One region of the Geovibrio thiophilus genome, then DNA from elsewhere that is predicted to be linked to it. Evidence: riboswitches for the same ligand, from Rfam matches in the RefSeq annotation. Region 1 holds a riboswitch; the other holds the start of a gene.
The links. A riboswitch is a leader RNA that binds a small molecule or an ion and turns the genes downstream of it on or off. The one in region 1 is predicted to bind S-adenosylmethionine.
Positions count from the first base shown of each region.

Region 1 (3,981 bases):
GTTTTTTATACCTGCTCTGTCTTAACTATAAAAAATTCTCCCTCCATGGGAATTTTTTATACACGCTCGCGGCGGGATAAACCCGCCTTCGCTTCGCACGGCGCACTCCCATCCTTGGGAGCGTTTTTTATATCTGCGCCAAAGCTTGGGCAAAGTCTTCCTTGATGTCTTCGATGTGTTCGATGCCTACTGAAACACGGATAAGCTCGTCGGGTGAGCCTGCGGCTTTCCTGCCTTCGCTGGTAAGCTGTCTGTGGCTGGTGCTTGCGGGGTGAGTGACGAGGGTCCGCACATCGGCGAAATTCGCCACATGGTTAGCTATCTTAAGCGCCTCAATAACCGTTACGGCAGCGTCCAAACCGCCTTTCACTCCGAAGCTCAGCACTCCTGAACCGTATCCTTTCAGATATTTATCCGCCCTTGCCTTGTTGGGGCTGTCGGGAAGCGCAGGGTAGTTCACCCACTCAACCTTTTCATGAGCCCGCAAAAACAGGGCGAGAGCAAGAGCGTTTTCAGAATGAGCCTTGATCCTCAGATGAAGAGTCTCGATACCCTGAAGTATATAAAACGAGTTCTGAGGCGAGAGGCAGCCGCCGGCATCCCTCAGAGCCTCAACACGCACTTTCACGCCGAATGCTGCCGCTCCGAAGGCTTCAGCGAATACAATTCCGTGGTAGCTGGGGTTCGGCTCGGTAAATGACGGGAACCTGCCGGAGCCTGCCCAGTCGAATGTTCCGAGGTCGATCACGACTCCGCCCATTGAGTTGGCGTGTCCGCCTATGTATTTGGTCAGCGAGTGGATAACTATATCCGCCCCGAAATCCTTCGGACGGCAGAGAAGCGGTGTAGCCTGCGTGCTGTCAACAATAAGAGGCAGCCTGTGCTTTTTGGCGATTGCGCTCCACGCCTCCAAGTCCGCTATGTCGCATGAGGGGTTGCTTATGGTTTCTATGAAAAGAGCCTTTGTTTTTTCGTTTATGGCGTTTTCCACTGCGGCAAGGTCATACTGATCAACAATATTCACCTTAACGCCGAGGTTACCGAGGAAATAGGTAAACAGGTTCACCGAGCCGCCGTAGAGTCTGGATGAGGAGACTATTTCATCCCCTGCGCCTGCGATAACGCTGATCGCGGCGAACTCCGCAAAGTGACCGGATGACGTAACCACTGCGTGCACTCCCCCCTCAAGCAGGCAGAGCCTTTCCTCCAGAACTGCCGTCGTCGGGTTGGTGATCCGAGTGTATATATGCCCGAACTCCTTGAGATCAAACAGATTTCTGGCATGCTCAATATCCCTGAACTGATAAGCGTTCGTCTGGTAGATGGGAACAGTGATAGAACCGTTGTGCTCTTCGGGTTTATAGCCCCCTCTTACGGCTATGGTTTCCTGTCTGTGCGGCATAGTGTCCTCCTCTGGATACGCCGGGGGATGCGGATGGGAGAATAATTCGGCTATAAAAAAACCCTGACCGCAGGTAAACGATCAGGGGGCTTGGAGTTTCTATAACCGGAGAATTTTCTCCGCCTATCTGCCCCTGAAAATATGAAGGGCGGGAGTTAGCACCTTTGCGCCTTCGTGCGCAGGGTTGCTGCGGCTTCATCGGGCCCGTCCCTCAGCCGCTCTGGATAAGCATATTTCAAGCATAAACCATATTTTTCTTTTGTCAAGATAAAACCTATAGATTTACTATGTATTACACCCCGCTTTATTGATTGAAAAAGAGGCGATTTAGGCTATAATCCTTTAGAATCCGCTGATACAGGTAATTTTATATGATAAACCGCAAGCCGAAGGTCTCTGTTCCAACACTTAATATGCTTAATGTGCTGTTTATCTCTGTGTCGTTTATATGTCTTATAAGCTATTTTATATTTTATGAAGCGGAAAAGGAGTTTGAAGCCCGCGCTGAAAACATACGCGAGCGCTTTATCGCAACCCAGAAAGCGAACATAAAGACCGAGATCCGCAGCGCAGCGGCAAAAATTGAGATCATGCGGCTCATGCGGCAGGAAGCGATAAAAGACTTTCTGAAAAACAGGGCTGAAAACACAGAGGAAATCTTAAAGAATCTATACGCTGTCGATGCCCCCGCCTCCTTAATCACGCAGACGCTGGACAGCATAAAATGGGACAGCGGAACAGGCTACTGCTTCGTTTTTGACCGCAGCGGCAGGTTTATTTTCCACGGCGGAAACAAGGCTCTCACAGGCACAAAGATACAGGATGCGGTGGAAGGCAACGGCGGACTGGAAAAATTTCTTACGGATCTCAGGGAGAAAAACGAAACCTTCGGCTCCTACGACTGGTCTAAACCCTTTTCAGACCAAAACGACCTGTACCCGAAAATAGCCTTCGCAAAGGCAGTGCCGGAGCTGGGGCTATTTGTGGCAGCCGCCTCATACACCGAATATCAGGACGCCGGACTGAAAAAATACATTCTGGAACTTTTAAGAGAAGAACGATTCGGCTACAACGACTACGGCTATTTCTTCATCATGGACGAGAACTACAGGATTCTCATGCACCCTGTAATGAAGGAGCTTGAAAACAGGAGCACTTTTGATATAGCTGATACAAGCGGCAAAAACCTCGGCGGTCTGTTTTCATCCGCCTTGAAGACAGAGAGCTCGGCATACGTCTCCTACCGCTGGGAAGCCCCTAAGGGGAAGGAGCCGGAGGAAAAGATCACCTTCATCGCAAAAATTCCGGACTGGAACTGGATACTGGCGACAGGGTTTTACTCCAGCGACTTTAATTCCTATCTCGACAGGGAAAGAAGCGAGCTGAAGGGTATTTTCTACAATGACATCATAAGGATTGCCGCCGTTCTCGGCATCATCATCCTGATAACGGCGCTGATCAGCATATATATCAATATATATATCCGTAAAATAGAGAGAAGCCGCCTGCGTGAAATGAACATGCTGGAGCAGTACAAGCTTGTTCTGGACGCTTCGTCCATCGTCTCGAAGACAGACCTGCAAGGGCGGATAAACTACGTCAACGATAAGTTCTGCTCCACCACTCTTTACGCCAAAGAGGATGTTATGGGCAAATCCCACAACGTTGAGCGCCATCCCGCCACACCAAGGGAAACCTTCCGTAAAATGTGGGAAACAATCAGCAGCGGAAAGGTATGGCACGGTGTGCTGAAAAATAAAAAGGCGGACGGCACAAGCTACTACAAAAGCGCTACCATTGTTCCGCTTAAGGATGAAAACGGCAGCATAATCGAATACATCTCCTCAGGGCATGACATAACCGAGCTCATGGAAAACAGAGACAAGCTTGAAAACATATTCAATACGGATGTGCTCACCAGCCTCGGCAGCAGAATGAAGCTTCTGGCTGATATAGAAAAAACAGCTGTTCCTGTTCTGGGGCTCCTCGACATTGACCGTTTCAGCGCCATAAACGACCACTACGGAAACAAGACAGGGGACGCGGTAATACGTGAGGTGGGCTCCGGTATTTTTCGCAGGCTCAGCAGAAAGCCTTACTCTTTCTACCGTGTCAACGCCGACACCTTCGCCGTTCTGGCGGACGGAACGGATATTGAGCGTTTCATGAACGACATCAGAGATGTTCAGTACAGCATAGCCTCCACCGGGGTGAAAACAGACGGTGAGGAGATACCCGTAACCCTGAGAAGCGGCATAGCTCAAGGCAGCAAGGATGTTCTAGCCTATGCGGATATGGCGCTTAACAACGCCAAGGTCAAAAATACCGACTTCTTCATATATGACCCCGCCGACAGCCAGATGGCGGCGAGTTACGGAAAAGACATAGCGGTGTTGAAAAGCATATACGCGGCAATCAGGAATGACGGAGTTTTTCCTGTCTTTCAGCCGATATACAACATAGCAAGCGGCAGGATAGAAAAATACGAATGCCTCATGCGGGCTGAGGATGAAAACGGCAGAATACTCACTCCGGGCGACTTCATGGATATAAGTAAGAAAACAAGGATATATCCCCGC
Region 1 covers NZ_CP035108.1:721,082-725,062, reverse strand. Annotated here, with positions in the region: gene EP073_RS03455 (O-acetylhomoserine aminocarboxypropyltransferase/cysteine synthase family protein) at 128-1,402, opposite strand; SAM riboswitch class I at 1,523-1,633, opposite strand; gene EP073_RS03450 (EAL domain-containing protein) at 1,774-3,981, shown strand, end outside.

Region 2 (3,981 bases), 660 kb from region 1:
GCCCGTTATTATACACAACAGAGACTCAACCGCCCGCCTGACGGAAATAATGAAGGCGGAGCTGCCCCCAAGGGAAAAGAGCGGCATAATACACTGCTTCAGCGGAGATACTGATCTCCTGCGGTATGCGCTGGACAACGGATTTTATATATCTTACGCGGGGGTGGTGACCTACCCCAAGTCGGAAGAGCTGCGCAGAACGCTTCAATTTGTGTCGAAGGACAGGCTGCTGATCGAAACAGATGCCCCGTACCTAGCGCCCGCTCCCTACAGAGGCAGAACAAACGAGCCCGCATACACGGCATACACCGCGGAAACAATAGCGGCGGAGCTTGGTATGAGCTTGGAGAAAACGGCGGAGCTTCTGGAAAGTAACTTTCAGTCACTATTCGGGGACAGGTTATGAAAAAGAAAATTTTGATTGTTGAGGACAACAGATACGAACGGGAAGGTCTCGCTTCTCTCCTTTCCGAACAGAACTACGATGTGGACACTGTGGAAAACGGGCGTTTCGCTCTTGACAAGCTTCATGAGACAGAGTTTGACCTAGTGGTGACAGATCTGATGATGCCCGCCACCGACGGGCTCCAGTTTCTGCATAAGCTCAGAAGCAACGGAAGCAGTATGCCCGTTCTCGTGATCACCGGCAACGAAAACATGCAGAATATGCTCTCGGCTTATCAGCTTGGCGCATTGGATGTTATATACAAACCGTTCCAGTTCAGCGAGCTGATGGACGTAATCAAAAGAGTAATTCCCGTCTGATTTAGTCTTTCTTAACTGTCAGCTAAGGTATATAATAGATTTATCTCGATAATTTATTATGTTCCGGAGGACAGTGATGATAAAGATTAAAAAAATACTTTACCCTACGGATTTTTCCGAACCTTCAAAAATTGCCCTTGAATATGCCGCTGAACTCGCCAAGCAGTTCGGAGCAGAGCTTGAGATACTGCACGTCATGTTTGACGAAACTCAGGTGGTCTCTTTCTATCTTCCGCAGGTGACTATGCAGTCCCTCTCAACCGATATAGAAACGGGCTCCGCAAAGCAGCTTGATGAGTTTATACAGAATCAGCCCGTGCTCAAGGGAATTAACTACACCACGACGCTGATAAAGGGTACGCCCTTCATTGAAATCACCAAGCACGCCAAGGAAACAGGCGCGGATATGATAGTAATCGGCACCCACGGCAGAACAGGGCTTGACCATGTTCTCTTCGGGTCAACTGCCGAAAAGGTAGTACGCAAGGCGCCGTGCCCCGTATTTACTGTGAGACCGGAGAAATAAGGGCAGAAAATTTTAATAATTGGGAGAACCTTTCTTTAACGAAAAAGAACGGTTCTCTTTTTTTATGATCTGAAATTCACCCTCCATGGGAATTTCAGATACACGCTCGCGCCGTGGTAAACACGGCTTCGCTTCACACGGCGCAGTCCCATCCATGGGACTGTACAGTTTACGTCATTGCGAACTCCGCAGGGGTGAAGCAATCTCTCTGTATAATAATACTTAGTGCGCTCACTCCAGCTCAACCGATGCCAATATCCTTTCAGTGAGTTTCTCAAGTTTATCGTCATTTCCGTCAAAGCTGACCGCTACGTGTCTCAGCAGTTTTCCGGAGGAAAAGCTCAGCGCCTCCACACGGATTTTCTGCCCGCCGGTGTTTGCTGTTCCCGTGAGCCGCCAGCCGGAATGCCCGCCTGCCTTTTCCGGTTTTATTTCATACTCAAAAACAGATGCAGCGCCGGAATTTTTTATCTTATTCACAAGATCCGCCGAGAAAGCCTCCCCGCTGATCTCCGCGGGAGCCTCCGCCGCAAGGACAGTAAGCCCGAAGGTTCCCAAAGAGAACTGCCGGACATCCTGCGCCGTGGCATTATCAAAGATTTCTGCCGCCGCTGAAACATCCCTCATATTATCAGGCGCCAGTATCTTTATGCCGGTATTGCCCACTTCCCGCTCTTCCCAGTTCTGCGCGAGAATCACATCAGCTATTCCCTTCTCCGCTTTCGCCGCTTTTTTGTGATATTTAAAAGCCGCCGTTCCGGCGAATACTGCAAGCACCACAGCCGCTGCTATTACAAATGTCCTGATCATACCGTTCAAAATAATCCCTCCGAATGTCTCTGCTGTATTTTTTCAAGCTATCAGACAAAAGACCGCCGACCAAGCAAAACATTCCATTGACTTAGTAATAAAATCGGATGTAATATTGCAGACTTTTTTACTTATCAAGAGTGGTGGAGGGACAGGCCCGTCGAAACCACAGCAACCGCCCTTTGAGGAAAGGTGCTAATTCCTGCCCTGCGTGCCGTGAAGACAGGGGAGATAAGAACCGTTAAGACGACTCTAACGCCTCTTTCCCCTTGGGACAGAGGCTTTTTTTGTATTCAGGAGGCAAACTATGAGCAAGCACCGCATTGAAACCATCGCAGTACACGGCGGACAGACACCAGACCCCGTAACAGGCGCCAGAGCCGTACCCATATACCAGACAACGGCTTACAAATTCCGTGACGCCGACCACGCGGTGAAGCTGTTTGATCTGGAAGAGGCAGGCTACATTTACACTCGCCTGAACAACCCAACGGTTGAGGTACTGGAAAACCGCATAGCGATGCTTGAAGGGGGAACAGGTGCTGTCGCCGCTTCCTCCGGTCAGTTTGCAGAGTTCATGGTTTTCTCCACCATAGCCGAAGCCGGAGACGAAATAATCACCACAAACAGGCTCTACGGCGGGACGAACAACCTGTTTTTCCACACCTTCAAAAAGCTGGGAATAACCTTCCGCCCTTTTGACCAGAATAACCCTGACGAAATTAAGTCTCTGATAAATGAAAAAACCAAGGCAGTCTATCTTGAGACAGTAGCAAACCCCGGCAACGATATAGCTGACTTTGAGACAATAGCAAAAATCACCCATGAAAATGGTCTGCCACTTGTGATAGACAATACATACCCCACTCCTTTTCTCTGCCGTCCGAAGGACTTCGGCGCGGATGTGGTTGTCCACTCCGTAACCAAATTTTTAGGCGGACACGGGAACTCCATGGGCGGCGTCGCCGTTGACCTCGGCACATTCGACTGGGCGAAGAGCGGACGCTTCCCTTCCTTCACCACTCCCGATCCCAGCTACCACGGCATAGTGTATGCGGAAAGGTTCGGCAATATGGCGCTTGCGGTTAAGATGCGCGTGCAGACCATGCGTGACATAGGCGGCTGCATGAGTCCCATGAATGCCTTCCTCCTTCTTCAGGGGCTTGAGACACTTCATGTCCGCATGGAAAGGCATGTGGAAAACGCCCGCAAGCTTGCCGATTATCTTCAGAAAAGCGACATGGTGGACTGGGTGAATTTTCCCGAGCTTGAGGGTAACCCCAACTGTGAAAGAGCGAAAAAATACATGCCCAAGGGAACAGGCGCAATGCTGAGCTTCGGCATCAAAGGCGGGCAGCAGGCGGGCAAAGCCTTCATAGAGGGGGTAGAGCTTGCCACTCACCTCACCAACCTAGGCGACACAAGAACCCTTGTCACCCATCCCGCAAGCACAACTCACCGCCAGCTCAACGCAGAGCAGAAAGCAAAAGCGGGCATAACGGACGGGCTTATCCGCCTCTCTGTGGGCATAGAGCACATCGACGATATAATAGCCGACATAGAACAGGCATTTGCGAAGGCAAAGAAGGCTTAATATATGGAAAACTCCGCAGGCATAGTAAAACCGCAGTACGTCACCTTCAGGGATGATTTCTCATTTGAGAGCGGCAGGGTTATATCCTCCGTCACCTGCTGTTACGAGACATACGGTAAGCTCAGCGAAGACAAATCAAACGCAGTCCTCGTCTGCCACGCCCTCACCGGAAGCGCCCACGCAGCGGGCTTTCACAGGGCGGATGAGCAGAAGCCCGGCTGGTGGGACTCCATGATAGGTCCGGGCAAGACCTTTGACACGAATAAATACTTCGTTATCTGCTCCA
Region 2 covers NZ_CP035108.1:59,748-63,728, forward strand. Annotated here, with positions in the region: gene EP073_RS00270 (TatD family hydrolase) at 1-406, shown strand, start outside; gene EP073_RS00275 (response regulator transcription factor) at 403-765, shown strand; gene EP073_RS00280 (universal stress protein) at 842-1,291, shown strand; gene EP073_RS00285 (hypothetical protein) at 1,523-2,110, opposite strand; SAM riboswitch class I at 2,230-2,339, shown strand; gene EP073_RS00290 (O-acetylhomoserine aminocarboxypropyltransferase/cysteine synthase family protein) at 2,409-3,695, shown strand; gene metX (homoserine O-acetyltransferase MetX) at 3,699-3,981, shown strand, end outside.
Region 2: it holds a riboswitch for S-adenosylmethionine, as region 1 does, so the genes downstream of both, EP073_RS00290 (O-acetylhomoserine aminocarboxypropyltransferase/cysteine synthase family protein) here and EP073_RS03455 (O-acetylhomoserine aminocarboxypropyltransferase/cysteine synthase family protein) in region 1, are expected to answer to the same signal.